Regions from separate parts of the Bradyrhizobium sp. CCBAU 25360 genome, predicted to be linked through region 1. Evidence: riboswitches for the same ligand, from Rfam matches in the RefSeq annotation. Region 1 holds a riboswitch; each other region holds the start of a gene.

Region 1 (9,971 bases):
GTAGGCGGCGATGAGCGTGATCGGCAGCGCCAACGGCGTGCGGCCCTGCGGCAGCAGGCCGAGCACCGCCGAAGCTGCCGCGGTCGCCAGAAGCGCAGCCGCGCCGATGACGAAGCCCCAGGCAATCGTGCTGGCATCAACGGGATAATGCAGCACGCCGAAACCGATGATCTGGTTGACGAGCCAGGCGCCGGTGACGACGAGCAGCGCCGGACGCTGCGGCAGCATCGCCGCGGCAATGACGGCGAAGGCCGCGAACGGCGTGGCGCACGCGAACGCAAAGCTTGCGAGCGCGCATGACGCCGTCAGCAGCGCAAAGCAGAACATCGGCGCAAGGCGCGGCGCGACCGGGTGAAGCCGGGAGCGATCGTCACCAGACGGCAGGATGCCGAGAGCCATGGTTGAATCTCCTTCTCTTCGAATTCTAGTCCGTTTGAGGGCGTGTGACGGCCCTGGCGAAAATCAGAACGTTGCGCCGGCCTTGAGCAGATAGGTGCGGCCGGGCAGCGGATAGGCGCTGAAGCGGCCGTCCGTGAAGGTGCTCGCGATGGCGTAGTCGTAGTAGAGCGCGTTCAGCACATTGTTGACGCTGAGGGACCAGAAGTAGCGCTCAACCTGGCCGCTGAGCTTGAGATCGATCGTGCCGTTGGCGGGGATCGGCTTCTGGGTGCCCGCCTGGTCGTTGTCCATGCGACGCTCGCTCCAGAAGCGCGCGGTGGCATCGAGCACCACGTAATTCTGCCAGATGTTCCAGGTGACACCCGCACTCGCCGTGTAGCGCGAGACCAGCGGCACGTCGTTGCCGGCCCAGATACCTTCGCGGAAGACCGCACTTGTATAGGCCACGCCGGAGCGCAGCAGCAGGGCGTCGTTGACGCGATAGGACAGACTGGTCTCAGAGCCGTAGCGGCGGGTCGGATCAAGATTTGTGTTGTAGAACAGGACCGGATTGAAATGGACCTCGTTGGTGAGATCCATCAGATAGAGACTGCTCTGCAGCTGCAACCCGCCGCCCTTGATGCGAACACCGCCCTCGATGTCCTGCGAGGTCTGGGTCTTGAGCTGGAACGTTTGCGGGATCGCAGCGAAGGTCAAGGGATCGAACGAAGGCCCTGAGGACAGGCGCTCGTCGACATCAGGCGTGCGGAACGCGCGCGCTACGCGGCCGAACAGCGAGACCTGGTCGTTCAGGCGATGCTCGGCGCCGAGATGCAGCGCATATTGGGTCTCGTTGCTCGTCAGCGGCAACGCGCCGATGTCGGCGTTGAACGGAGCTGCCGGGTCGAAATTGTCGCGTGCCGCAAGACTGACGTTCTGCAACCGCGCGCCGTAGGAGATGTCTGTCGTGGGGGCGATTCCCAATGTGTGCTGGAAATAACCCGCAACCGTCTGCTGCCTGAGGTCGTAATTGTGCCAGGGGGCGAGCCCCTGCCCGGCGCCGCGGTTCTGCTCAAAGCTCGCATCGTAATAGTCGATGCCGGTCAGAAGCTGCGACGGCATGCCGAGCAGCAGGCTCTTCACGCTGAGCCGCGGCGTGATCGACCATGTCGTCAGATGGGAACCGACATAGGTCGACGAGAAGAAAGCCGGAACCGGCGTCGGGCTGGAAAAGAACGCACTCTGCTGCTTCTTGTCGCGCACGCCGCCGTCGACGATGAGATCGACGCCGTTGACCAGGGTCTTGGTGAACCCGGCGGTCGCGCCAATACCCTGCTGGTTGGCATAGTTGAACGGCGTGCTGGTCCCCCTTCGGTTGGTCGCGACCTCATTGAGGCCGATCGAGGGATCGACGGTGCGGCCGCCCGGCAGTCGCAACTCCTGATTGTCGCCGGTGACGGTGAGAAAGGCCGTCAGGCCTGGCGTGGTGTAGTTGAGATTGCCGACGCCGTTCTGCTGCGAATAACGATTGTTGTCGCGATAGCCATCGGTCCTGACCGTGTTGCCATAGAACGAGGTCGACCACGGACCGGAATTGAGCGAGGTCGAAACGTTGCCGAGTCTGGTGTTGAACGAGCCGAAGCCGGCCTCGATGCGCGCGGTCACGGGCGGTCCGCCGACGCCGTTCCTGGTGACGATGTTGATCACACCGCCGACCGCGTTGTCGCCGTAGAGCACCGCGCCGGAATTGCCGCGCGTCACCTCGATGCGCTCGATGGAATTGAGCGGGATGGTGGAGAGGTCCACCTGCGCCATGTCGACGTCGTTCAGCCGCCGGCCGTTGACCAGCACCAGCGTGTTGGCAGTGGCAAAGGCGCCGAAGCCACGCAGGTCCACGCTGGTCTTGGCGCCGATCTGGCCGCCATAGAACGTCGTGATCTGGGCCCCCGGCGTTTGCGTCGCAATGATCTCGGCGAGCGTCTGCGATGGCGAATGCGCGATATCGGCTGCCGTGATGACGGTCGTCGCGGCCCCGACGATGCCGCCGCTGCCGGCGGCAGCCTCACCGCCGGAGCCGGATGAGCCGGCGCCATTGCCTGCCGGCGCGACATTCGTCCTCACCCCCGCCTCGCCATCGCCGATCGCCCTGGCGCGCGTTCGGTTCTGATCGTCGGACCTGGTCACCTCGATCGGCGGCAATTGCTCGGCAAGCGCCTGCTGGGCGAAGGCGGAGGACAGATCGAGCGAAGGGAAGGAAACGGATGCGAGCAGGCCGACGCTGAGGCGCCTGGCAGCAGGGACAAGACGGGACACAATGGTAACCTCGGTATGACGTCAGTGGCACGTCACAGCGAACGAGGTTTCACGGCAGAGCGATGGATTGCTCCGGTGAAGCCAATGTCTGTACTCCCCGACCGACATCTTCGCGTGTGACCACGGCTGACGGCAGGTCTCCTGGCTCGCGGGTCGTGACCTTGCGTCGCCTTCCCAGGACCGAGATTCCCAGTGGCATGAGACGAAAGATTCACCGCTTACAGTTGCGGGGGCAGCCGTGGCGTTGAGACAAATCCCTGCGTTGGGACAATCCCGCACCACATTCCCTTTTGATCTCCATGAGGAGAACCGTCGCCGATCATTTACGAGCCGTTCGCCCCGGGAGTCAATCGACCGTTGGGTGCCGGCCGCTCAGGTCCGCCCTCGCACCCGTTGCGCCTGGGCCCAGGCGGCAGCGACGTCGCGCGGCGGAACATCGACGCGCTTGATCGGGGTCAATTCGCCGGAGGCCGAGACGATCGCGGTCTCCTCGCGCCGGCAGCGCGTGCAGACAAAGCGCACCTCGTGTGGAGACGCCGTCCAACTCGACCGCTTCACGTTGGCTGCCATCGGCCAGGCATCGCAATGCGAGCACGACACCAGAAACCGGCCGGGATCGAGCATACCCATTTCCATCGGACTCCGCGTCCTGCCCACTTGCTTCAATGATTGACCCATGTGGATCGTTCCGGTGCCCAGGCACCGCCCATTCCACGGGTTGCATCCCTACAAGGCAGAAGGCGGTGCGCTCAGCGCGCGCCCTTGAGGGTGCAGGAGGTCGTGCAGGTGACCGTGGTGCCGCGATCGCACGATTTGCAGGCATTGACGCACTGGTTCATGTCGCGGGGATTGTAGCTGTAGTTCCGCATCGGGCAGGTCGGCGTCGAGCCGGTGATGTCCTGCTCCTGGTCGCAGGCCGCCGTCATGAGCGCGAATATGATCACGGCAACGAGGCGCATGTGATTGCCCTGTCAAGCATGGCAAATGACACTCGCGAGGTGCGCTGCATTGCAGCGAACCCCGGCCTTTCCACCACGAGCGATCGCTCGCGAGGTCAAGGATGCGCGCCAAACCTTAAGAACGGATTGCAGCCGGCGTCAGGCAGCAGCCTTGGTCGCGATCGCCTGCCGCATGTCCACCGCCAGCTGACGGTATTGCTCCGAGAGTTTCAGATAGAACTCGCGCTTGGTGCTGTCGGTGGCGAGCTTGGCGATCAGCTCGCATTCGGCGGTGAGCGTCTCGAACCGTTCCAGCCTGTCCTGAAGTTCCGTCATCGGCGTGTCCCCGTCAAACGCCTCAAGGACATCCAACCTAAGCCCGGGAAATAGGTCACGGCGAACATCGTTATCGAGTAGAAACGTTTTTTCCGGACAGGGCGAGCTGGCGCAACAAAAACGGCTATTTCTGCTCCAGCCGCCAGGCGCCGTCCCACCCCTCTTCCGGCGGCTTGGCCTCGAACTGCGCGATGCGGCCGAGCATCGTGCGCGAGGGGCCGTCGCCGGGGACGGCTTCGAGCGCGGCGTTGAAGGCGGCGCGGGCCTCGTCGAAGCGGCGGGCCCGATAGGCGGCGAGCGCTTCGGCATAATGCGTGCGCAGGCTGTCCTGCGCGCCGGTGAGTGCGCCCGCCCGCGCCATCACCTCGAAGATCGGCTGCGGCGCGCTCTGGCCCGCGACCGCCAGACGATCGATCTCGCGCAATTCGAGCCGCGCTCCGATCGCGTCGGCAGTTGCCTGCGAGATCAGGATGCGGGTTCCGTAGACCTTGTTGACGGCCTCCAGCCGCGAGGCCAGGTTCACGGCGTCGCCCATCACGGTGAAGCTCATCATCAGCTCGGAGCCGATGCTGCCGGTCAGGACCTCGCCGGTGGCGATGCCGATCCGCAGGTCACACGGCGCCGGCATGGCGCGGATGCCGAGCAGGTCGGGCAGCTGCTTCTGCAGCGCGGGCACCTGGTCGACCATCTCGGTTGCGGCGATGCCGGCCAGGAGCGCCTGCTCGTCCTCCTCGATGAAGGGCGGGCCCCAATAGGACATGATGGCGTCGCCGATATATTTGTCGATGATGCCGCGATTACCCCTGATCGGTCCGGACATCACCGTGAAATAGTGGTTCATCACCCTGACGAGGCCGCGCGGGGTCATGCCCTCGCTCATCGAGGTGAAGCCGCTCATGTCGCAGAACATGATGGTCATGACCCGGCGCTCGCCGTCGATCGCGACCTCGGGCCGGTCGATCAGCCCCTGCACCACCTTGGGATCGATGTAGCGGCCAAAGGTCTCGCGGATGCGCTCGTTGTGCCTGAGCTGCTCGGTCATGCGGTTGAAAGCCGCGGCGAGCTCGCCGATCTCGTCCTGCGTGGAGACGGTGATGGTCTTGTCGAAGCGGCCGGCCTCGACCTCGCGGGTGCCGGCGAGCAGCAGCCGCACCGGGCGCGTGATGCCGCTGGACACCAGGAGCGCAAAGGCAAAGCCGACGATCGCCGCGAGCAACGTCACGATGCCAGAGACGATGATCGCTTGGTGCTGATGGCCGATCACCTGCGACGTGCTGGCGAAGACCTGCTTGAGCATGTCGGCCCGGATCGCATCGATCTTCTGGTTGAACTGGTCGCGCAGCGCGTCGATATGCTCGAGCGTGATGCGCGCTTCCGCCATCTGCTGTGCGTCGATCTGGTTGAGGAGTTTCGCGTGGCTCTCCTTCTGATCGCGGCGCAGCTCGCCGACGGCGGTCTCGATGCGGGTCTCGATCCGTGCCAGCGCGGCGTTGTCGGACGGCGTGCGAGGGTCGTCTATGATCGCGTTGATCAGCTTGCGCGCGCGCTCGGCCTCCTCCTCGATCTTGCGGTCGGCGTCCTCGAACTCGCGAAGGCGCGCCGCATAGGCCTCCTCGTCCGAGGACGCCTGCATCTTCGTCATGATCATCCGCCGCAGCGCCACCGATCGCTCCAGCGAGCGGATGTTGACGCGCGCGAGATCGCCATAGGCCGGGATGTAGCGGTTGGTCAGCTCGTCGAGCAGGACGCCGACCTGGCTCGACATCACCATCGACAGTATCGAGGTGACCAGCATCAGGACGATCAATCCGAGGGCGATACCGACGATCTTGCGCCTGATCGACTGGTTGAAAATCGGCATAGCTGCAGGGACAAAGGCCAAAGGGACGAAGCAAGGGAACTCCATACACCGGATCTTGCTGCGGGAACACGCGCAATCTGGTTCCTCCTGGCGCCCAGACCATGGCCGGTCGTCGCGCGAGCCCGGATCGTTAACAAAGGTTAAAGGAACTGCCCCCCAGCGGAAGTTCCCTCGTCACATCCGTATTTTGCCGCATTGTTGCGACAGCGTGAGGAATGCGAAACGATGCCGTGGCATCGTTCTCGATGTCGTTGATTCTCAAGCCGCATGTCGTCGCGGACCTTGGTTTGTAGTGGTTTCGCAGGGGGACCATGGGATGAACCAGTGCCTACGCTCGCTCGCGTTTCTCGTTGCCGTGGCCGCAATGGCCCTCCTCCCCACCGAGCTGGCGGCGAAGAGCAGCCACAAATCGTCTGCGCCGAAAAAGTCGCATGAGGCGAAAGCCGGCAAGCAGCGACATGCCGTGGCCAAGTCCCGCCACGGCAAGCATGCCGAGGCCAAGCGCAAGTCGAAGAAGACCGGCGACGAGCCATCAGAGAAACCGGCCGCCCCGCCCCTCACCGGCGACCTCGCCGCGCTGAAGGATGCGATCGACCTCGCGCGCAAGGGCAAGACGGATGACGCGAGCGCGGCGCGCGACCGCATCACTGATCCCGCCGGTCAGAAGCTCGCCGACTGGTTCATGCTGCGCCATTCCGAGAGCACGGCGAATTTCAAGCGTTATGCCGCCTTCCTTGCCGCCAATCCGGATTGGCCGAGCAGCGCCCTGCTCCGCCGCCGCGCCGAGGCGCGGCTGTGGCAGGAGAAGGCCGACGCGGCCACCGTGCACAAATTCACCATGGACCGCCCGACCAGCGCCAAGGGCAAGTTCGCCCTCGCCCGCGTGCTGCTCACTGAAGGCGACGTCGACAGGGCTACCCGGCTCGTGCGCGAGGCCTGGCGCACCGACGAATTGTCCGAGCGGAGCGAGGAGGATTCCTACGAAGCGTTCCGCGATCTGCTCAACTCCGAGGATCATCGCGCCCGCATGGACAAGCGGCTCGGCGCCAAGGACTATGCCGGTGCGCGGCGCGCGGCAAAACGGCTCGGCGAGGATGCGCTGGCGATCGTCAAGGCCTGCGCCGCCGTCACCGGCAAGGCCAGCAAGGCCAAGGATGATCTCGAGGACGTACCGACTGAAGCGCGCCGCGATCTCGGCTATGTGCTGTGCCGCGCCCAATGGCACCTCCAGAAGGACCGCATCGACGACGCCGCCGAGGTGATCCTGGCCGCCGCGCCCGACACCATGGCCGCCCAGGACACCGACGCCTGGTGGCGCGAGCGTCGCCTGCTCGCGCGCAAGCTGCTGGACCAGGGCAAGTTCAAGACGGCGTATGACGTGGTGCGCACCGCCGCGGTGCCCGAGAAGGAAGTCTACCGCGTCGATTATCATTTCATGTGCGGCTGGATCGCGCTGCGCTTCCTCGGCGATCCCCAGGCGGCGATGGTGCACTTCGCCGCCATCGACGAAGGCTCGGCCAATCCGATCGCGCTGTCGCGCGCCCATTACTGGCGCGGCCGTGCCGCCGAGGCGATGGGGGCGACGGCCGATGCGCGCATGAGCTACCGGGCGGCCGCGCGCTATCCGACCGCCTATTACGGCCAGCTTGCGCGCGCAAAGCTCGGCCTCGATCGCATCGAGCTGCGACCGCCCTCGCCCGTGCTGGCCGCGCTCGACACCCCGCCCGCAGACGAGCGCGTGCGCGCCGCCGACATGCTCTACGGCATCGGCGAGCGCGACACGGTGTTCTATTACGCCGAGGATTTCGCCAGGGAGAGCACCGACGTGGCGGCCCTCGAGGGCCTCGGCGAACTCGCCGGACAGCGCCGCGATGCGCGCGTGATGCTGGAGGTCGGCAAGTCGGCGCTGGCGCGCGGGCTCGCCCTCGACCATTACGCTTTTCCGACCATCGGCATCCCCGAGCACCAGCAGGTCGCGCCCGCGATCGAGACCAGCGTGATCTATTCGGTGGCGCGCACCGAAAGCTCGTTCGACCAGCGCGACAAGTCGCCGGCCAATGCGGTCGGGCTGATGCAGGTGACGCCTGAAGCCGGCCGCGACACCGCCAAGCGCTTTGGCCTGACTTACGACTGGGACAAGATGGTCTCCGATCCCGTCTACAACACGCAAATGGGCGCGGCCGAGCTCAGCGCGCTGCTGTCGGAATATCGCGGCAACCAGATCATGACCTTTGCCGGCTACAATGCCGGCCGCGGCCGCGTGCGCGAATGGGTGCAGGCGCGCGGCGACCCCAGGGATCCCAAGGTCGATCCGGTCGACTGGGTCGAGCGCATTCCGCTGTCGGAGACGCGCAACTACGTCCAGCGCGTGATGGAGAACGTGCTGGTGTACCGCGCCAGGTTCGAGGGCAGCAGCATGATCGCCGGCAAGTCCGACCAGCGCGTCACGACGCAGGAAGTGAGCGCGGCACCAACGGGATCGGCCGCAGCCCCCTCGCCCTAGCCTCGCCACCGCCGGGGCTGGACGCGGCGCGGGCTGGACGCGGTGACTGCGGCCGACTGTTCTGCGCGGCCGTCATCGAGCTAGCCGTCACCTCCTTCCATGGTCAGAAGGTCGTACTCGCGCAGATATGCCTCGGCCAATGAGCGCGACAGCGCGCCCATCTGAATCATCCAGCCCCAGCTCGAGATCGCCGTCAGCACCGCGAACGCCTCGAACGGGCTGCGGGGCCACAGCATGTCCATGGCCGTCTGCTGACGGTAGCAACCGTAGTCGCAATACCGCTCTTGCTTGGACACATGCCGGACGTAACTCGCACCCAGCGGCCGCGCGCATGCGCCGCAGACGCCGTGGCAAGGATGTTCCTGATTGACGAGCATGAATCTCAATGCCGTGTCCTCTCCTGCCGAATGCGTCCTGCCAGCCTGACGGCTCAAGATGCCGCGCGCGTACGTCCCTCGATCAACGGCGCGGCCTCGTGATGAAGTGCGAAGCACTCGTAGCCGCAGTAGCGCAGCAGCGTCCTGGCGTCCCGCAGATAGCCACCATCGATCTCCTCGCAGCACCAAAGGCACGACGTCTTGCGGAACGGGGTTCTGCCGTTCACCAATATGAATCTCACGTGGCACCTCCCAACGCGAAACAGTAGACCAAGTCGACCAGAGAGGCGGACGGCGGTGGCGCGCAGATATGGTTGCGGCCATCGGGATTGTCCCTGTTGCGCTCGACCTTCTGGGACGGGATCAGGATGTATTTGCCGTCTTCCCGGCGCCGCGCGTAGATCCTGCCGTCGACGTAGCGAATCTCGGTCGGGTAGCAATCGGCATTGTTGCAGCAGCTCAGAACCGGATTGTCCGGCATGTGCCAGCTCGAATAGAACTTCTCGTGCAGCAGTTGATCCTGGGGCGGATGGTGACGATGTGGCCCATCCCCTCCGGCTTCGCCGGCCTCCACGCCCGTCACCAGCGGAAGCGGCAGCGCGATCGCCAACAGGAGCTTGCAGGTACGGTTCAACGCAGCCTCCCGACGAAGAAATTGCCTGAGGTGGCAGGCGCGGCGGCTGGTCCTCAGGCCGCCTGATATCGGAACAACCAGCGGCGGTCGCGCTCGCGGCGCGCCCTGAACCGGTCGAGACATTTCCTCGAGCAGAGCGGCGTCCGCCAGGAATAGTATCGGATCAGGCCAAACTTCGCCGTGCAGACGGCACAGCCTTTGGTCTCGGGACGGCGCTCGGAATGCTCTGGGCTATCGCACATCATCCTCTCCTCTTGACCTCTCAGGGGCCCCGGCTTCCTTGTGCGCAAGCTCGGGTCGCCACGGTCGTCACGGAAAATGCGGCCTCTCAATCGTGACCGCCAACTCATCCGGCAAGTCAGGGGGCGGATGCGGAGCCTGGCTCTTTGAGGGCAACACCCCCGAGCCTTTCAGCGAATGTGCTCCGCAATCGTCTCCTCTCGATTGACCGCAAAACTAGGCCGCCTGCACCCCATCGCTCAATTGTACGGAGGTAAATGCGCGCTAGAACTAGGGTTGTGCGAGCTATACGTAGGTTTGTGCCGTAGTTTTGCGGTCCTGGCCCACCCGCGCAACGAGACGGCGCAACGCGCGCAAGCTGCACGGCAACCGGGAGCTTTGCCGGGAATCC
Region 2 (9,971 bases), on a different contig from region 1:
GTTCGTAATGTTCACAAGGTTGTCTGAATTTGTCAGCTCGCAGCGATGAACTTTGTTCAGGATCAAATGGCGATTTGATCTGGGAGCGGCTCGAAATCATGCCGCCCTTCGATCAGGATCTGGAGATTGCCGTGATCGAGGGGAATTCAATTCACCGGGTGGTCTTTCCCTGCCGCCGGGCGTTCGGCGGATGGATCAACGCGAATACCGGAGAGCACGTCGCCGTGCAGCCAACGCATTGGCGTATCTGGCTCGGATAGCGGCGGCGATCCTGCACAATAGATTGGTGTGAGTTGAAGCAGGAACTGGCTTCGGCGTCCTCTCGTCGGACACTATGTGGGGTTCATCGAATGAGAGCGCCTGACGGGGAAACATGTCCGAGCGGACCGATGAGAAGCCCCTTGCGGTTACGTCCGGCATCACCCCTCTCATTGTTGTCGCAACCGTTCCCACTCTTCTTATGAGAGACACCACGGTGTAGATTTCGTCTCTCAGACCAAACGATCGCTTAGCACGGCATAAGGAGCTACGATAAACGTATCGATATGAGTCCATATTCTCGGCCAATGTTCTCGCCTTGGTGAACCGTCGGCTATTATCTTTCGGCCAAGTACCGCGAGCCGTCAGCGTCGTTTCTCCGGATGCACATCCGTTCCAACCATCAACTGGGGCCAAGCACTTTTTGTTGGCCCCAAGTCTTGCCGCGAGATTAAGGAGGGCGGTATTGACCACAAGCGAGTAGCTTGGTCGAGAACAGACCGAGCGCCGGATCAATGATTTTGCGGAGACGATGCAGCGCGCAGTTCGCGGGCGGCAGCGACCATGTTGGTAATCGCAGGCCGCACCTCCTCCCATTTGCGCGTTTTTAAGCCGCAGTCCGGATTGACCCAGAGCTGTGATTCTTGCAAACGCGTCCGAGCCAGCACCATCAGCTCCTTCATTTCGCTCACCTCGGGAACGCGTGGAGAGTGGATGTCGTACACGCCAGGTCCGATTTGATTTGGGTATTCGTACTTCCTGAATGCGCCCAGTAGTTCCATTTTCGATCGCGACGTCTCGATCGAAATGACATCCGCATCCATTGCAGCGATCGCACCGATGATGTCGTTGAACTCGGAGTAGCACATATGTGTATGGATTTGCGTCTGATCGGTAACGCCTGATGAGCAGATGCGGAAGCACTCTCCGGCCCAATCGAGATAGGCCTTCCACTCCGATCGGCGCAAGGGCAATCCTTCGCGAAGTGCAGCTTCGTCGATCTGTATCATGCCCGCACCGGCATTCTCGAGGTCGCGCACTTCGTCGCGGATCGCAAGCGCAAGCTGACGGCAGACCTCGCTCCTAGGAATATCATCGCGAACAAACGACCAGTTCAGGATCGTCACCGGTCCGGTCAACATCGCCTTCATTGGCTTGCTAGTTAGTGATTGCGCGTAACGCCACCAGTCCACAGTGATCGGCTTCGACCGCACTACATCGCCAAACAGGATCGGGGGCCGGACGCAGCGCGAACCATAAGACTGTACCCATCCCTTCCTGGTAAATAGGAAGCCGGCGAGTTGCTCGCCAAAGTACTGCACCATGTCATTGCGCTCAAATTCGCCGTGCACGAGGACGTCAAGACCGATGTCCTCCTGCCAACGTACGGCGCGGGCTATCTCCTCCTTGATGAACCTATCGTATTGCTCGTCGCTCAGCGCGCCTCGCGCATGCGCCGCCCGAGCATTTCTGACTTCTGTGGTCTGAGGAAACGATCCGATCGTCGTGGTGGGAAAAGCTGGTAGTCCAAAGCGTGCCCTTTGGATCTCGGAACGACGTGCAAACGGACTTGCGCGCCGGCGCATCGTCTGGTCGATTGCGCTCATCCGGGCAGCGACATTGGCATCATGGATCTTCGGCGAAGTCCGCCGGGCAGTCGCAGCGCATTCCGAATCGGCAAGAGCGAGCCCGACATTTTGGTCGCCAGCGAGTGCTCGCGCCAGGATCGCAAGCTCACGCATCTTCTGAACAGAGAAAGCAAGCCAGCTCTTGACGTCGGACGTGAGCCCGGTCTCGAGTTCAACATCGACCGGCACATGAAGCAGCGAGCAGGATGGAGCGAGCTGTACACGGTGCTTGCCGAGCTTCGCAATCGCGGGCTCCAACCGCCGACGGAGCGACGACAGATTCGATCGCCACACATTCCGGCCGTCGATGACACCGAGCGACGTTACGAGATCTCTTCGACCGACAGCAATGATCTGATCCAACAACTCTGGCGCTCGAACCAGGTCAACGTGCAGACCCGAGACTGGGAGGCTCAAGGCGGTATCCAAATTGTCGCCTAGGTCGCCGAAATAGCTGGCAACCATGATCTTGATAGCCGGTCCCTCTTTTGCGAACCGCTTATAAGCATGTAGCAGTGATTTTCGTACCGCTTCGTCCAGATCAAGGACCAGGCAGGGCTCGTCAAACTGAACCCAACTTGCCCCTCGTTCGGCCAATTCATGCAGAACCTCAATATAGATCGGTATCAAATCATCTAGTAGGGATAGGGGCTGGAACGCGCCATCGGCACTCTTGCCGAGTTTTAGGAATGTGACGGGCCCGATCAGGACAGGGCGGGTCTGAAAGCCGAGAGCCTTTGCTTCCTCATACTCTTCGATGGGTTTGCGAGAGCAAAGTCTGAACGCCTGTCCCTTGTAAAACTCGGGAACCATGTAGTGGTAGTTGGTATCAAACCACTTAGTCATTTCCTGCGCGGGTGCGCCAGACCCCCGCTGGCGGAGACCGCAACTCGTATCCTGGTCGTCGCATTGTGATCCGCGAGCCATGGCGAAGTACGTCTTGAGGGAAACGTAGTCTCCTTTCGAGGCGTAGATCTCCGGGATAGCACCAACCATGACACTTGTATCGAGCACCTGATCATACAGCGAGAAGTCATTCGACGGAATGATCGTGACGCCGAGAGATTTCTGACGAGCCCAGTTAGCTGCGCGCAGCCCGGATGCGTCCTCGAGCAATTGCTGTTCGCTGATCTTTCCCGCCCAGTAGCTTTCGAGAGCGAGTTTGAGCTCACGCCTTGGACCGATGCGTGGCGTCCCGAGCGTAGCAACCGGAAGAGAGAGAAGAGACATAGTGTTAACCCCTGTTGGGGACAAAGGCCATGGCGGACGCAGGCAGAGGAAGTCGCGCATGCGACGGCTGCTTGGCGCACCACCGAGACACCCCGCCCGTGGACCAATACATCGTCGGGGCAGGTCTCCTGGCTTGCTGGTCATCGCTGCTGTCCGGCCTTCCCGAAGCCGTGCTGGCTTCAGTGACATCGTTGGACAGTAGCTCGCCGCTCACAGTTGCGGGGGCAGCGCCGGCATTTGCACCGGCTTCCCTCTTAGCTCCGGATCAAGTGGGATTCGGAGAACCTCGACGACTTGGATTATCGACAGGAGGACTCTTCCGTCAACCTCTCAGATCATGTGCCAAGCTAATCTGCGACATCTAGGCGAATAACCGTGCCTTTCTATGAGCAGCGCAATCTAGCAACATACGGGACGAGCAGGTTGACTTGCGTGCTAACCAGACTTCAAAGTTCATCGATTAAGTCGGCTTCGTGTCGCCAGCCATCATGTAGGCCGCACGCCGACGCCAACGATCGCGTACCAGACGGTTCAATGACGGCAAACGCACTTGAAAGGATCCACAAACTGCGGCCGATACACTGAATGGAAACATCGAAGCGTGCGCAGGTTGGAAAGTCGACAAGAGGGACATAAAACCCGTGCAACTCTCCGCCCTCTCCCTGGCACAAAGAATGCAAGCCGCTCGACATACCCAGTCTCTCTTGCTCGGTATGTCCAGCTCAGCCAATTGAAGCTGTCGCGGGCTAGGGAAGTTAGCGGCGCGTGACATAGAGGGGAGCGGCTGCCCGCGCGGGATAGCCACGGGTGCCCCGTCGCCTCTCCGTAAACTTCTTGCGCCCGCTCATAGCAGCTTCAAGGTTGCCAGCTTTGAAAGATGTACGGATGAAACGCGATAGGCCGAGGGTTATGAAGAGAATGTCGGGAAGACCCGCGCTATGGCTTGCCCTGGGCGGACTTCTAATGTGCCTAGCCTGGCCGGCTGCCATGAGCAACACCATTGGCGCCAGCGACAACCCACTTGTCGAAAGACTCAAGTCAACGTGGCGAGCGCAAGATGGTGAGACGATAGAACAAATCATCTCCAATGTCTCGAAGGTGGCACAGTTCGTCCCTCAGATGTGGGGGGTCGTTGAACTTGGCGAAAACGACTATGTTTTCGTTTCGTGGACCAGGCACCGAGACAACAAATCAGACGAACAGTACGCTATCACCTGGAAAGTCGCGCTCGACGGTACGATTGAGCTTGCGTCAACCTATGCGAAGCCGATGGAATTGGGCTGGCGTGCCCTAGCGCTCTCGTTGATCGCCAAAGAAGTCGCAGATGGTGAAAGGGACGCAAACTTTAGCTTTCTGCATGATCCAAGTAACTTCAACTTTGTGACTACGCCGCAAGGCCGGCTCGGCGATCTTCTGCGGCAGGGCCGATGCACTATCATTGAACCTGTTGGGGTAGACTACTTACCCAAGCAGAATGACAAGCCGAACGAGAAAGGCGATCTATGGCGCATTCTGCTCTTGGTGAATTGCGATATCCAAGGACCACGTTATTTTACACACAACGGGGTCATCACTTTCGAGAAGAGCGAAGGCCAAGATTGGGAGCCACAATCCTCTTTTGCCAAGCGCATCGCGAAATTTCCTCCGGGCTCCTGGTTTCAACGGACCGAGCCAAAGGAAGAGGAAGACTTAGGGGACCGAAGGCCTTAGTAGACGGCCGCGCAGAGCAACATCGCACCGCAGCTGCCGTACGGTCGAAAGCCTCGTACCAACTGCAAGACATACCCGCTCCGCAGTTGCGTTGCTTACGGCTCCGCAATAGTCCGGCTGCCCTTCTCGCAGCAGTTCGGCCTGCCCTACGAAAGGTCAAGCAGCATGATACTTTTCCGCCAGGTGTCGAGCTCAGCGGCGCGTACTAGGACGCGGACTCATTAAGGCGCATCCATAGCCTGATTGACGCGAGTTGAACGAATGCGAGGTAGTTGGCAGCGAGCCTGTCGTAGCGCGTCGCCACCCGACGACATTGTTTGATCCTATTGAAGAACCGCTCGACCTGCTTGCGAGCACGATAGAGATAGGGGCTGAAGCAGATCGGATCGCTGCGATTGCTTTTCGGCGGGATGTTCGCCCACGCACCCTTCTTCCTGGCAAGCTCCCTGATCCAGTCCGCGTCATAGCCACGATCGGCAAGCAGCATTGACCCGGATTTCAGACGAGACAGCAGTTTTCCGGCGAGTCGAACGTCATGGGCCTCACCGGGGCTCAGCGCCAACCGTACTGGCAGACCATTGCCATCGACCACCGCATGGATTTTGCTCGTCAAGCCGCCGCGGGACCTTCCCATTGATTGGCGCTGGTCCTTGTGATGCAGGCTCCATGCTGATGCACGCGGACAATGGAGGTGTCGATCATCTGGACAGCGGCATCATGGGCAGTGGAAAGCGCTTCTATGATGCAGCCCCAAACACCGGCCCGCCGCCACCTGACGAAGCAATTGTAGCAAGTGGTGTATGGGCCAAACGCCGTCGGCAGATCACGCCAGGGTGCTCCTGATCGGAGGATCCAGAAGATGCCATTCAGGACCCGTCTGTCGTTCACTCGAGGAACACCACGCGGCTTGTTCGGCAGCATCGGCTTGATGGTGGCCCATTCATGGTCGGCGAGTTCGTAGCGCATGATTCGAGCCCTCGGTGAGTTTGAATCACGGCAGTCCGGCCAAATGCAACGCTTTTGGCCCGCTCCTGGTGCGGCGCTTACGGACAGGAGCGGACATCAACCAGCCCTCCATCTCTGCCAAATGCGTCGAAAATGACCCTAAGCGGGCGTTGTAAGTCCCCTTACCTCGCATCAGGGACACGCGGCTGGCCGTCACAACCGTTTTTTAACCCCGCCCACGAAATGGTACGAACTTAGCTTATGATGGTGCTTTGACGCTGCTGGACTGTTAGGCGGATCGTATCACCGCACGACCCGTGGCATCTACCGGTGATGCGAGCCCGGTTGCTCCCGCCCTAAACTGGCGAGGGGCCATGTGCGACAAGTGCGACCAGATCGATGCCCGAATTCAAAAGCTCCGCATCCTCATCTCTCCGGGCCTGGAATCTTTTAGTCGCGTAATGATCGAAGCCGCCATCGAGGCGTTGCACGCAGAAAGGCAGGCATTCCAGTGCGAGGGCAGTTCGTCTTCATCCAACGGGTAACCTTTCGGCTGCGCGGGCCCTCGTTGAGAGCATTCGAGCGTTCGAAGGCTAACGGCGCTCGGGTCAAATCTCCAAGTGCCCCTCAGCGGATCCGCGGCGGTGTCCGCCGGTCTGTCCGCTTGCCCCCTGCGGAGGTTCCGGTTCGCTCGGCGAATGCGATGCCCCCGAGGGAGTGGAGGCGGCCTAACTCAAGTTATTGAAGTGCGATCGAACAGGCTGATGATCAGCACAATGGACGAACTCCTAAAACGCGCTGCTCTAGCTATCGCAGACAGCCAAGCGCTTCAGCACCATTGGCGCCTTCTGTTCGAAGAGCAGAGGTTTGAGCGAGTGCAACTCCGACGCTCAGTTCTCGAAAGTGCTCAGGCGAGGGTCGAGAGCAAGGCGATGCGCGAAAATGGGCAACCCTAATTGCTGTGAAATGAGATCAATCCATGGTAGTCGTCCTCTATCACCGGCTGAGGCCCTGCCCGTAGGCGCTGGTGGCTGAGAGACAAGCGAGCTCCCGCCTGCTGGATCAGGAGGAGCCGATGTCGAAATCATCGGACGACAAGCGCTTTGCCGACAGCCGCTTTCCGCATACGGGGATTGACGCGCGGATGGTCGCTTGGTCTCGTGAGTTGTTGGCTCACTCCGAAGCTCTGCTGCGAAGGCCAGCCCCAACGGTCTTTCTTGGAGGCGGCCCCTACAAACCATGGCCAAAAGCAGAAGACGAGTAGAAAATGAAGTAGGCCATTCGCTGCTCTGAAGGCTAGTGAATGTTGCCTATTGGCCCAACCCGGTCCTGCAGCACCGTTCGCCGACTCGTCAGCTCGTGACCATTGGCAGACGTGCTCACCTGACCTCAGGTTCTGGAGACGAGCGGACGCGAATGGGGCAGAGAGGTTCCTTCGCGGGAACGCCACAATCGCACGGCGTCTCCATGGTTGGGGTAAAGGTCCGTTTCAGCTAGGATTGAGCGTAAGGGGCATCTCAGAAAGAGGTTCGATAAATGACGACTGTGCAACCGAACTCCCGCACGCCAAGAGCTCTGATGGCCGGGGCACAGGATGCGTGGCATCGATCGTTCGAGCATTCGCCTGTACCCGCCCTTCTACTTACGCCGGATCTGAAGATTGTTGATGCCAACGACGCCTACCTCATCGGCGTCTCGCGCTCGCGGGATACGCTTGCCGGTTTAGATATGTTCGACGCCTTCCCTGACAATCCGCACCTGGCACTTGCCAACGGGGTTGCCAATCTGGCCGAGTCGTTTGGCAAGGTCCTTCAGGAAATGCGCGGTCAGGTGATGCCCTTGCAAAGATATGACATCCAGCCCGAAGGTCGACCTTGGCAGGTTCGCTATTGGCACCCTAAGAACTGGCCGGTTCTCGATGGTGATGGCGGGATCGTGGCGGTGGTCCATCATGTCACCGACGCAACGACCTCTGTTCTGGCCCGAAAGGCTGAGAGAGCGGGTCGGCCTCCTTCGGCGTCAGAGGCGCTCTTGCGCTCTGCTGACAAGGCCATTTATGGGGCGCGCGAGGTTGTCAAGGAAACCCAGGAGAAGATCTTGGCATCTCGCGCTTTGATCGAGGAGAGTGTGGAGGTCGTGCGACAAACCACCAAGGCACTCAAGCACAATTCCCCGCCAGATGCATTCCTAGGGCGAAAGACTTTTGAACCCTTTCCCGAGGAGCCTAGAGATTAGGTTGGCTGGTTAGTGGTCCGCCGTCATCTAAAACGCGTGCCTGCTGTTGGCCCACCGCGACATATTGCGCTGCCGCACGAAGTCGGTCGCTATAGGGGCAAAGCAGACATTCCTTTAATCGCATCACGCCGCCGGGTTTATGGGTACAGAGCCTAGTTTGCGACTGGTTTGCCCGCCTGCACTCCACCCAGTGAGAGCAACCAGGTTGCGGGGGACTAGCTCTCCTGCATTCTTCGCTAGAGCGCTTGGGGATGCGTCGACCCGAGCCGATGAGGCGTGCGCTTCGCACATCGCGTAGCTGCGTGACATACGCAGGAGCGTGAGCGTAGCGACGCCCGGCACTAGGGACCGACGCTGAAACGAAACGGGCTAGGAAGTTACACTGGTAGCAAGCCCGGCCCACCCGCTGAGCGCCTACTCACCGCAGGGCGGAAGCTCCGGAGATGTACGCTAGAATGTCGAGCGCCAAACTGACTCGGCCTAGATTTCCTCGCGCTCATTCGTCTGCACGTCATAGACCCGGATCGTAAGCTTGGGAAACCGCTTCTTTAATTCTGCTCCACCTGCCGTGGCACCGTCTTTGGTTGCGAATTCGGCTCTGAGTTGGCCATCTACTTCAAGCGCGTAAGATGAGACTGTTACTTCCCGAACGACTGCCACCATGTCATTCCCATTATGTAGTGAGGTACTTAAGAATGATGTGTAGCTTGAGTCGGCTAAACCGCACCAGAGCTATTCGCCACGAGTGCGCGATGGGCAATCGCGTATCGTGGACTGACCCCTCACACTGAATTGCATCAGGATGGCGCTCGCGATTGTCCGAACACGTGGGCAGCTTGCGCACGCCCGGAGCGCACACGGCAAAGCGCGGCTCCATATCGCAACCGTTCCAAGTCCTGGAGCAAACGGCCGCTGATGCCGGCGTTCCTGGGTAGGCCACTCGAGATCGCGGGGAACCGTCACGACCGAAGAGCGGCCGCCCGTAGCGCCGCCGAGTCATAAACAATTCAGTTCTTGTAAAAGCGTATGGGCGGTAGCAGCAACGACCTACGGTGCAGCGCGGAGGACCAAATGCCACAATGCGATTGATAGCAACGATCATCTGGCTCGGTGTAAGAAGGCGTCGGATTTCCGCGCTTTGCTCAAACAAGAAAGCTTGATTTACACAGCGAGCATCGAGGCTGAACTCCGCCACGTAATTGTCTACACGGACAGAGCGAGCCAGACCAGATCATTTTGCAGATCTTTGTCGTGACAATACATTGGGGCGAACTCATCGTGCTCGTCGGCACGGTCTAGTTTGCCGATAGGAGTCGTAAGTAACAATAGCAAGGTTGCTCGTCCACCCCCAACGCCGCCGCGAGCGCCGACGCTTCATTAGTCGCTCACTTTTTGCAAAGGGGGCGCACAGCGTTTCGAGGCTCCGGGTTTGTCCAGCGCCGCGAGTACGGCGCAAAGCCGACGAGACTCTCCTCCCAGGTTCAGAGGGTCACAGTACGCTCCCAGTGAGACGCCGATGCTCGAGTGATACCGCCGCACGCACCAGAAGAAATCTCTTGATCCTTACGCAGCGTCAGGTCGTAGGTTTGAACTCACGCCAAGCTCTCATAAAGCACACATCGAAATACGCCGGCTGGACGGACCTCTGCCATCGAGCAGTCGGATCGCACCGTATCGTGCGTGAACATGGATCAGGAGCGAAAGGTTATTGTCGGGATGACGCACCGCGGAATCATGTTCGCATTGTTCGTTCTCATCACATCTCCGGTCTACGCCGCGACACTCAGCGGTGTTCCGCGCATCCTCGACGCCAATACGATCGAGATCGAAAGAACGAACGTTCGGCTCCTAGGCATCGAAGCTCCTGAGACGGATCACATTTGTCTCGACGCACAAGGCCGGAAATGGGCCTGCGGCCTAGCTGCTCGCGACGAGCTTATCAAGCATTCGAATGGGCGCACGTGG
Region 3 (9,971 bases), on a different contig from region 1:
GCGCGAGATGCCGAGCGCGCCGGGCCTGATCACCGAGCCCTTTGATCCCGCGCTGCGCGTCATCGCCTGCAGCGGCGCGCCGCGCTGCCGCGAAGCCCATGCCGATACGCGTGCGCTCGCAGCAGCGCTCGCCCCGCGCATCGCCGCCGATGCGCGGCTCCACGTCTCCGGCTGCGGCAAGGGCTGTGCCCATTCCGGCACGGCCGCGGTCACGCTGGTGGCGACCCGCGCCGGCTTCGATCTCGTCCGTGACGGCTCGATCCGCGACGAGCCGGTGCTGCGCGGCCTGAACGGCGCGGACATCGTCAGCGATCCCTCCATTCTCGTGGGAGGGAATTGATGCCGCACACTTACGAGACCGACGGCGCGGCCATCTACCGGCAGTCCTTTGCGACCATCCGCGCCGAGGCCGATCTTGCCCGCTTCACGCCGGACGAAGAACAAATCGTGGTGCGGATGATCCATGCCGCCGGCATGGTCGGCCTGGAGGCGCATATCCGCTTCACGCAGGGCATGGCGACCGCTGCGCGCGCCGCCCTGCAACGAGGCGCGCCGATCCTGTGCGATGCGCGCATGGTCTCTGAAGGGATTACGCGCGCGAGGTTGCCGGCAGCCAATGCCGTCATCTGCACGCTCGGCGACGAGGCCGTTCCAGCGCTGGCGCAATCCATGCGCAACACCCGCTCGGCCGCGGCGCTGGAGCTGTGGCGGCCGCATCTCGATGGTGCGATCGTTGCGATCGGCAATGCGCCGACCGCGCTGTTTCATCTGCTCAACATGCTGGAGAACCGTGACTGCCCACGGCCCGCGGCGATCATCGGCTGTCCCGTCGGATTCGTCGGCGCTGCCGAATCCAAGGCCGCGCTGATGGCCGATCCGCCGGCGCCGGCGCTGACGGTCGAGGGCCGCCTCGGCGGTTCCGCGATTACCGTTGCCGCCGTGAACGCCTTGGCGAGCCGGAGCGAATAGCGATGGGGCGCATCATCTGCTGCGGTCTCGGCCCTGGCGATCCTGATCTGATGAGCGTGCGCGCCAATCGCACCGTGCGCGCCGCAAGCCACGTCGCCTACTTCCGCAAGAAGGGCCGGCCGGGCCAGGCGCGGCGGATCGTCGAGGGCATGCTGGCGGCCGATGTCACCGAATATCCCATGGAATATCCGGTCACCACCGAGATCGCCTTCGACAGCGCCGAGTACGTGCAGCTGCTGGCGGGCTTCTACGACGAGTGGGCGGAGCGTCTGGCGCGGCTTTCGCGCGCGGTCGACGTCGTCGTGCTCTGCGAGGGCGACCCTTATTTCTACGGCTCCTTCATGCATCTGCACATACGCCTGCAGGGCCGTGTCGAGATCGAGGTGATTGCGGGCATTCCCGGCATGGTCGGCTGCTGGAACGGCGTCGGGCAGCCGATCGCGCTCGGCGATGACGTGACGACCGTGCTGATGGGAACGCTGGCCGAGGACGAGCTCGAGCGGCGCATGCGCGATTCCGATGCGGTTGTCGTCATGAAGACCGGGCGCAATCTCGCAAAGGTGCGCCGCGCGCTCAGCTCAGCCGGCCGGCTCGATGATGCCTGGCTGGTCGAGTGCGGCACCATGGCGGGCGAGCGCGTGGTGCGGCTCGCCGACATTGACGGCGCGGACTGTCCCTATTTCGCGATCGTGCTGGTGCACGGCAAGGGCCGGCAACTGGACGCTGCAGAATGACGGGCACGTTGACCATCGCGGGCCTGGGGCCGGGCAGCGATGCGCTGGTAACGCCCGAGGTCACGGCCGCGCTGGCCGCCGCAACCGACATTCTGGGTTACGCACCCTATGTCACGCGCGTGCCGCCGCGTGCCGGGCTTAAGCTGCATCCCTCGGATAACCGCGAGGAGCTGCAGCGCGCGAGCGAAGCGCTGCGGCTTGCGTCCGAAGGCGGGCAGGTCGTTGTCGTGTCCTCGGGCGATCCCGGCGTCTTCGCGATGGCCTCTGCAGTGTTCGAGGCGCTTGAACAGGCGCCGCAATGGCGGGATCTTTCGATTCGCGTGCTGCCTGGCATCACGGCGATGCTGGCAGCTGCCGCGCGCGCGGGCGCGCCGCTCGGCCATGATTTCTGCGCCATCAATCTCTCCGACAATCTCAAGCCGTGGGCAGTCATCGAGAAGCGCCTGCGGCTTGCCGCCGAAGCTGATCTTTCGATTGCGATGTACAATCCGCGCTCCGCAAGTCGGCCCGAAGGATTTGGCCGCGCGCTCGCGGTGCTGAAGGACGCCGGTTGCGGCGAGCGCCTCGTGATTTTTGCGCGCGCGGTCAGCACAGCTGACGAGAGGATCGAAACTGTCACGCTGCACGAAGCCCGGCCCGAGATGGCCGATATGCGCACGCTGGTCATCGTCGGCAATTCGCAGACGCGCCGCGTCGGCCGCTGGGTCTATGCACCGAGGCGGGTCGAATGACTGAGCCACTGCATCACCTCAGTGACGCTCTCAACCCGTCGGCGCTCGGGCAGCTCCGGCCGCGAGATCATGACCACGGGAAGGCCGAGCAGGCGCGCCGCGTCGATCTTGGCGCGCGCGCCGTCGCCGCCGGAATTGCGGGCGACGATCCATGCGATGCCGCGCGTCCGCATCATCTCCAGTTCGCCGTCAAGGTTGAACGGTCCACGCGATACGATCATTTCGGCCGCAAAGGGCAGGGGCGCTTCGGGCGGATCGACGAAGCGGAGCGTGTAGGTGTGCTGCGGCTTGCTTGCGAACGGCGCGATGTGCTGGCGGCCGATGGCGAGGAACACGTTTGCGGGCGCCTCCGGCAGTGCGGCGACTGCAGCGTTGACATCTGCGACCTCAATCCAATTGTCGCCGGACATCCCGGTCCAAGGCGCGCGCTCCAGCGCGATCAGCGGCGTATCGGTTTCCGCGCACGCCTCGACCGCATTGCGGCTCATCTCCGCAGCGAAAGGATGCGTCGCGTCGATCACATGCGTAATGCCTTCGCTGCGGATGGTGTCGGCAAGCCCGCTCACGCCGCCGAAGCCGCCGATGCGGGTCGGCAGCGGCTGATCCGCAGGCGCGCGGGTGCGGCCGCCATAGGAATAGATGGCCTCGATGCCTGCGCGCGCGATCGCCGCGGCGAGCAGGCTCGCATCGGCAGTTCCGCCCAGAATGAGGGCGCGCGTCATGGCTGATTCCTTGGCTGATCCCTGGCTGACCATCATCGGTATCGGCGAAGATGGCCTTGCCGGGCTGTCCGAAGCAAGCCGAAAGGCGCTCAATGAGGCCGAAACCGTCTTCGGTGGTGCACGGCATCTCGCGCTTGCCGGCGTCGGCAGCCGCGGCCGTCCGTGGCCGGTGCCGTTCGACGCCGACGTCGTTCTGAGCAGCCGCGGCCGGCCGACAGTGGTGCTCGCTTCCGGCGATCCGTTCTGGCATGGCGCAGGTGCAGGTCTCGCCGAGAAGCTGCAGACCGGCGAGTGGACCGCGCATTCCGCTCCGTCGACCTTCTCGCTTGCGGCCGCGCGGCTGGGCTGGCGGCTCGAATCCGCCGTCTGCCTCGGGCTTCACGCCGCACCGTTCGAACGTCTCGTTCCGCATCTGGCGCGAGGGGCGCGCATCATCTGCCTCGTGCGCGATGGGAAAGCGGCAAGCGATCTCGCAAAATGGTTGAGCGAGCGCGGATGGGGCGCCTCGGCCTTCTGGACGCTCGCCGCACTCGGTGGTCCGCGCGATAGCATCCAAGAACATCGCGCCGACGGTTTCGCCGGTGATCCCGCTGGAAACCTGATCACCGTCGCCGTTGAGGCGAAGGGCACGCATGGTATGCCCCACGCCTCGGGGCGTCCTGACGATCTGTTCGTCCATGACGGCCAGATCACCAAGCGGCCGGTGCGTGCGCTCGCGCTCTCGGCGCTGGCGCCGCGTCCGGGCGAACGGCTGTGGGATATCGGCGCCGGTTCGGGGTCGATCTCGGTCGAGTGGGCGCTGTGCGGCGGGACGGCGACCGCAATCGAGCCGCGCGAGGATCGCGTCGCAAACATCCGCAGCAATGCAGCGGCGTTTGGACTTTCGCACCGGATAACCGTCGTCACGGGGAGGGCGCCTGAAGCTGTTGCTGCACTCGAAGCACCGGATGCGGTCTTCATCGGCGGCGGCCTCGACATCGCGATGTTCGATGCGATCTGGTCGCGGCTTGCACCGGGCACACGGCTGGTTGCACATTCAGTGACATTGGAGACGGAAGCGTTGCTCGTTGATCTGCACCAGCGCCACGGCGGCGAGCTGATGCGGGTCGACATCGCTTATGCTGGCCCGCTCGGCCGTTACCGATCCTGGGAGGCGGCACGGCCGGTGGTGCAGTGGAGTACGGTCCGATGAAGGTGGTCGGGTTTGGGTTCAGGAGAGATGTCACTCTCGCTTCGCTGCGCGAAGCGCTGCTGGCTGCGGGTGATCCCGAAGGCCTCACTGCGATGGCAACTGTCAGCGACAAGGCCGACGCGGAGCCGTTGAAGCAGCTCGCGCTTGAGTGCGGCGTGCCGATCAAGGCTGTTCCGGCCGACATGTTGGCCAGGATAGCCACGCCGACCCGGTCCAAACTCGTGATGGAGAAGTTCGGCATCGGATCGGTTGCCGAAGCAGCAGCTCTCGCTGCGGCGGGGCCGCGTGCACGGCTGATCTCGGCACGCGTTGTCTCGCGGGATCGCACTGCGACCGCCGCGATCGCGGAAGGAGACGGCGCATGACGGTGCATTTCATCGGGGCAGGGCCGGGCGCGCCCGATTTGCTGACGTTGCGCGGCCGCGACCTGATCGCGGCCTGTCCGGTCTGCCTCTATGCGGGCTCACTGGTCCCCGAAGGCGTGCTGGCGCATTGCCCGCCGGGCGCGCGCATCGTCAATACCGCGCCGCTATCGCTCGACGAGATCATCGCGGAGATCGCCGCCGCGCATGCCGAAGGCAAGGACGTCGCTCGCCTGCATTCCGGCGATCTCTCGGTCTGGTCGGCGATGGGCGAGCAGCTCCGCCGCCTGCGCGCACTCGGTATCCCTTTCACCGTGACGCCTGGCGTGCCGTCCTTCTCCGCCGCCGCCGCCGCTCTGGAGGCTGAGCTGACGCTGCCCGGTCTCGCCCAGACGGTGGTGCTGACGCGCACGCCCGGCCGCGCCAGTGCGATGCCCGAGCGCGAGAAGCTCGCCGCATTCGCCGCGACCGGTGCGGTGCTTGCGATCCATCTGTCGATCCATCTGCTCGACAAGGTCGTCGCCGAGCTCGCGCCGCATTATGGCGCGGATTGCCCGGTCGCCATCGTCTGGCGCGCGAGCTGGCCGGACCAGCGCATCGTCCGCGCCACGCTTGCTACGCTCGATGCTGCCGTCGGCACCGAGATGGAGCGCACCGCGATCATTCTGGTCGGCAGAACGCTTGGTGCTGCGGATTTCGACGAGAGCCGCCTCTATGCCGCCGACTACGATCGTCGCTATCGGCCTGTCGGTGCCGAGCCACGCTTTCCGGAGGCCTCGTGATGGCGGCAGGCTTCGTCATCTCCGCGCCGGCTTCCGGCGTCGGCAAGACCACGCTGACGCTGGCGCTCGCGCGCGCCTGGCGCAATCGCGGATTGAACGTGCAGTGCTTCAAGAGCGGTCCCGATTACATCGATCCCGCCTTCCACGCCGCCGCCACGGGGCGCGCTTCCGTCAACGTCGATAGCTGGGCGATGGACCGCGGGGGCATCGCCCATCTCGTCAGCCGCGGCGCGGACGCCGATGTCGTGCTCGCCGAGGGATCGATGGGCCTGTTCGACGGCGTCGCCGCGCGCGGTGTCTCCGGCACCGGTGCCACCGCCGACATTGCGGAGATGCTGGGCTGGCCGGTGGTGCTGGTGATCGATCCTTCCGGTCAGGCGCAGACCGCGGCGGCGATCGCCGCGGGACTTCGCGATTATCGCCCCGGTGTGCGCCTTGCGGGCGTCGTGCTCAACCGCGTTGCCAGCCCGCGCCACGAAGACCTCGTGCGGCGTGCGCTCAACGATTCCGGCATTGCCGTGTTCGGCGCGCTGCCGCGTCATGCCGAGATCAGCCTGCCGAAGCGACATCTCGGCCTGGTGCAGGCCGAAGAGCAGGGCGAGATCGGCAAGCTGATCGACGAGGCCGCGCGCTTCGTCGCCGAGCATGTCGATCTCGATGCGGTGCTGCGATCGGCTGCCAGCTGGTCGCCGCAACCTGCCGCGAATGGGCTGAACGTGACACCGCCGGGGCAGCGCATCGCGCTGGCCCGCGATGCGGCGTTCTCCTTCGTCTATCCGCATATGCTGGAAGCCTGGCGCCGGGCGGGCGCGGAGATCTCGACATTCTCGCCGCTCTCCGATGAAGCGCCTGACGCGAGCGCCGATGTGTGCTGGCTGCCCGGCGGTTATCCCGAGTTGCATGCCGGCAAGATCGCGGCCAATGCGCGTTTTCGCAGCGGCCTGCGCGCCTTCGCCGAAACGCGGCCGGTGCACGGCGAATGCGGGGGCTATATGGTGCTGGGAACCGCTTTGACCGATGCGGACGGAATCCGCCACGAGATGACAGGCCTGCTTGGCCTGGAGACGAGCTTTGCCAAACGCCGCATGCATCTCGGTTATCGTCTGGCCGAACTCGCCGCGCCGATGCCGGGACATCGCTCCGGCGCGCGCCTGCGCGGCCACGAATTCCACTATTCGACCATTCTTGCCCAGCCTGATACGCCGCTGGCGGTCGTGCATGATGCGACTGGCGCAGTCATCGCCGAGACCGGCTCGCAGCGCGGCCACGCCACCGGCACCTTCTTTCATCTGATCGCGGAGGACCGGTGAGCGGATTCGTCTCCTTCATCTCCGCCGGGCCCGGCGACCCCGAGCTTCTCACGCTCAAGGGCGCCGCGCGGCTGCGCGAAGCCGACGTCGTGCTCTATGACGATCTTGCCTCTGGCGCGATCCTCGATCTCGCCCGGCCAGGCGCCAATCTCGTCGCGGTGGGGAAACGGGCAGGGCGTCCCTCGACCAAGCAGCACCACGTCAACCGCCTGCTGGTCGACTATGCGGCGACAGGCGCACGCGTGGTGCGGCTCAAGTCGGGCGACGCCGGCATTTTCGGCCGGCTCGAGGAAGAACTTGAGACGCTGCGTGAGGCCGGCATCGGCTACGAGATCGTTCCCGGCGTGACATCGGCCTGCGTTGCCGCGGCGCAAGCCGGCATTCCCCTGACCCGGCGCCATACCTCGCGCCGGGTGCAGTTCGTGACCGGGGCTGATGTCACCGGCGCGTTGCCGCCTAACCTGAACTGGGGGGCACTGGCCGACCCGGAAGCGACGACCGTGGTCTATATGGGCCGGCGCACCTTCCCAGCGCTTGCTGCAAAATTGATCGCGCACGGCCTCGCCCCAACCACGCCGGCATTGTTCGCCGAATCCCTCGGACGCCCCGACGAACGGCTGGTCCGCACCACCATCGCCGAGCTTGCCGAGCAGCTTGCGCGCGGCGGCGCCGCCTCGACGGCCGCCGTGATCCTGTTTGGGGCGCTGGCGGGGGATTATCCGTCATGACGGCCCTGGCCGCCGTTCGCCCCTTGACGCAGGCTCAGCGAAAGGGGCACACAAGAGAGGCATGGTGCTCGACGCGGCGCAAAGCGCCGGAGCATAATCGGGAATGGGGATGGGCGGACCCAGTTGCGGCGCCCAAAACCCCAGCCGCCCCCGCGACTGTAAGCGGTGAGGGACTCCGATCAGCCACTGGGCCGCAAGGTCCGGGAAGGCCGGAAATCCCGGGGAACCGCGAGCCAGGAGACCGGCCCTGCACGTTTTGAGGCCAAGGCCGTCGGGTGTGACGGCAGGAAGGAAATTGAGCCATGCATATCGAACCCGGCATAGTGACGGGCGCCAAGCTCGTGTTGAGTTACGCAACCGGCATCGCCGCAGGCGGCGTTGCGCTGAAGCTCGCGGTGGAGACCGTGCGTGAGCAGGGCATCACGTCGTTCGCGGCGCGGACGCTCGCCACCACAGTCCTCGTCTTCACCTTCTTCGAGATCCTGCCGCACTTCCCGGTCGGCGTCTCCGAGGTGCACTTCATTCTCGGCTCGACACTGTTCCTGCTGTTCGGCGCGGCGCCTGCGGCCTTCGGCCTTGCGTTCGGTCTGCTGCTCCAGGGCGTGTTCTTCGAGCCCGCTGACATCCCGCAATACGGCATGAACATCACCACGCTGCTGGTGCCGCTGTTCGCGATTCAGGCGATCGCCACACGGATCATTTCGCGCAACACCGCCTATGTTGATTTGAAGTATCGGCAGGCCCTGGCGCTTTCGACGACCTATCAGGCCGGTGTGATCGCCTGGGTGGCGTTCTGGGCGCTCTATGGCTCCGGTTTTGCCATGACCAATCTCGCCAACATCGCGACGTTCGCGGCGTCCTATGCGCTGGTCATCGTGATCGAGCCGCTCGCCGATCTCGCGGTGCTGGCACTGGCGAAGTCGCTGCGCGGCGTCACCGCGCCCGGCCTCGTCACCCCGCGCCTGCACAACGCGGCCTGAGAGACAAGCGAGCGGGCGGCCGCAAGGGCCGCCCGTCGCGTTCGCGATGTTCACGCTCTCCCTGATAGGCATCGGTTGCGGCGATCCCAACCAGCTCACGCGCGCGGCTGTTCGAGCGATCAACGCCGCTGATCTCGTCCTGATCCCGCGCAAGGGGACGGCGAAGTCCGATCTCGCCGATCTCAGGCGGACGATCTGCGCGGACGTGCTCACCAGCGACGAGACAATCATTGCCGAATTCGATCTTCCCGTGCGCGACGCTGGTGAAGCTGACTATCGCAAGGGCGTGGACGATTGGCACGATGCGGTTGCCGCGACCTGGTCGAAAGCGATCGCAAACCATCTCGAGGGTGAGGGCAAGGTTGCGCTGCTGATCTGGGGCGATCCCTCGCTCTATGACTCCTCGCTGCGTATTGCACGACGGCTCAATCCGTTGCCGACGATCGAAGTCGTGCCCGGTATCACCTCGATCCAGGCGCTGTGCGCGGCCCATGCGCTGCCGCTCAACGATATCGGCGAGCCCTTTCTGGTCACGACGGGGCGGCGCTTGCGCGAAGGCGGCTGGCCGCAAGGTGTCGACACCGTGGTGGTGATGCTCGACGGCGGCACGGCGTTCCAGTCGCTTGATCAAGCCGGGATTCAAATCTATTGGGGCGCCTATCTCGGCATGCCCGACCAGATCGTCATGTCAGGCGTGCTCGCCGAGGTCGGCCCGCGCATCGTGGCGTTGCGTGAGGAGGCGCGCGAACGGCACGGCTGGATCATGGATAGCTACGTTCTCAAGCGCAGGCCGTAAGCGAGGCAGCATGCTCCCCGAATGGGTCACCCGAAACTGCCCCGACGTCTCCGCCGTCCATCGCGAGGCGGCCATCGCGCGGCAGGCGCAACTGACAAAGCCGACCGGTGCACTCGGCCGGCTGGAGCAGCTCGCAATCGAGCTTGCGGGCCTGCAGGCGACCGAGCAGCCGCGTGCCGCGCGGGTGCCGATCATCATCTTCGCCGGCGACCACGGCATCGTCGCGCAGGGCGTCTCGGCCTATCCGCAAGCCGTGACCATCGCGATGATGGCGAATTTTGCCTCCGGCGGTGCCGCGATCTCGGTGCTGGCGCGTGAGCTTGGCTCGAGCCTGGAGGTGGTCGACGCCGGCACGCTGGCACAGGACGAGATGGCAGGAATTGTCACCGACAAGCCGCGCCACGGCACACGCGATTTCAGCGTCGAAGCCGCTCTCGCACCCGCCGAGCTGGCGTTTGCCTTCGAGGCCGGCCAGCGCGCCGTCGCACGTGCGGCTGCCCATCAGCCTGATCTCCTGATCTTCGGCGAGATGGGGATCGGCAACACCACGACGTCAGCGGCGATCGCGGCGAGCCTGCTCGGCATCAGCGCCGAGGAGATCGCGGGGAGCGGCACCGGCGTCGATGCGGCCGGCCGCGCACATAAGGCCCGTGTCATCGATGCTG

The links. Region 1 has a riboswitch for cobalamin ahead of XH81_RS13460 (TonB-dependent receptor). Riboswitches for the same ligand answer to the same signal wherever they lie in the genome.
Region 2: it holds a riboswitch for cobalamin, as region 1 does, so the genes downstream of both, metE (5-methyltetrahydropteroyltriglutamate--homocysteine S-methyltransferase) here and XH81_RS13460 (TonB-dependent receptor) in region 1, are expected to answer to the same signal.
Region 3: it holds a riboswitch for cobalamin, as region 1 does, so the genes downstream of both, XH81_RS25900 (energy-coupling factor ABC transporter permease) here and XH81_RS13460 (TonB-dependent receptor) in region 1, are expected to answer to the same signal.

Annotation. Positions count from the first base shown of each region.
Region 1 covers NZ_LBJA01000036.1:105,743-115,713, reverse strand. Annotated here, with positions in the region: gene XH81_RS13465 (hypothetical protein) at 1-399, opposite strand, end outside; gene XH81_RS13460 (TonB-dependent receptor) at 463-2,691, opposite strand; cobalamin riboswitch at 2,806-3,020, opposite strand; gene XH81_RS13455 (hypothetical protein) at 3,064-3,327, opposite strand; gene XH81_RS13450 (hypothetical protein) at 3,441-3,650, opposite strand; gene XH81_RS13445 (hypothetical protein) at 3,789-3,965, opposite strand; gene XH81_RS13440 (adenylate/guanylate cyclase domain-containing protein) at 4,090-5,826, opposite strand; gene XH81_RS13435 (transglycosylase SLT domain-containing protein) at 6,143-8,329, shown strand; gene XH81_RS13430 (hypothetical protein) at 8,410-8,706, opposite strand; gene XH81_RS13425 (hypothetical protein) at 8,760-8,948, opposite strand; gene XH81_RS13420 (hypothetical protein) at 8,945-9,340, opposite strand.
Region 2 covers NZ_LBJA01000001.1:826,288-836,258, forward strand. Annotated here, with positions in the region: gene XH81_RS03670 (hypothetical protein) at 99-260, shown strand; gene metE (5-methyltetrahydropteroyltriglutamate--homocysteine S-methyltransferase) at 771-3,116, opposite strand; cobalamin riboswitch at 3,218-3,420, opposite strand; gene XH81_RS03680 (nodulate formation efficiency C protein) at 4,104-4,826, shown strand; one part of gene XH81_RS03685 (IS5 family transposase) at 5,032-5,483, opposite strand; one part of gene XH81_RS03685 (IS5 family transposase) at 5,483-5,792, opposite strand; gene XH81_RS03690 (PAS domain-containing protein) at 7,350-8,006, shown strand; gene XH81_RS03695 (thermonuclease family protein) at 9,762-9,971, shown strand, end outside.
Region 3 covers NZ_LBJA01000042.1:383,874-393,844, forward strand. Annotated here, with positions in the region: gene cobG (precorrin-3B synthase) at 1-340, shown strand, start outside; gene XH81_RS25855 (precorrin-8X methylmutase) at 340-969, shown strand; gene XH81_RS25860 (precorrin-2 C(20)-methyltransferase) at 972-1,703, shown strand; gene cobJ (precorrin-3B C(17)-methyltransferase) at 1,700-2,434, shown strand; gene XH81_RS25870 (cobalt-precorrin-6A reductase) at 2,410-3,156, opposite strand; gene XH81_RS25875 (bifunctional cobalt-precorrin-7 (C(5))-methyltransferase/cobalt-precorrin-6B (C(15))-methyltransferase) at 3,167-4,348, shown strand; gene XH81_RS25880 (cobalamin biosynthesis protein) at 4,345-4,713, shown strand; gene cobM (precorrin-4 C(11)-methyltransferase) at 4,710-5,492, shown strand; gene XH81_RS25890 (cobyrinate a,c-diamide synthase) at 5,492-6,802, shown strand; gene cobA (uroporphyrinogen-III C-methyltransferase) at 6,799-7,530, shown strand; cobalamin riboswitch at 7,576-7,794, shown strand; gene XH81_RS25900 (energy-coupling factor ABC transporter permease) at 7,833-8,510, shown strand; gene cobF (precorrin-6A synthase (deacetylating)) at 8,557-9,306, shown strand; gene cobT (nicotinate-nucleotide--dimethylbenzimidazole phosphoribosyltransferase) at 9,317-9,971, shown strand, end outside.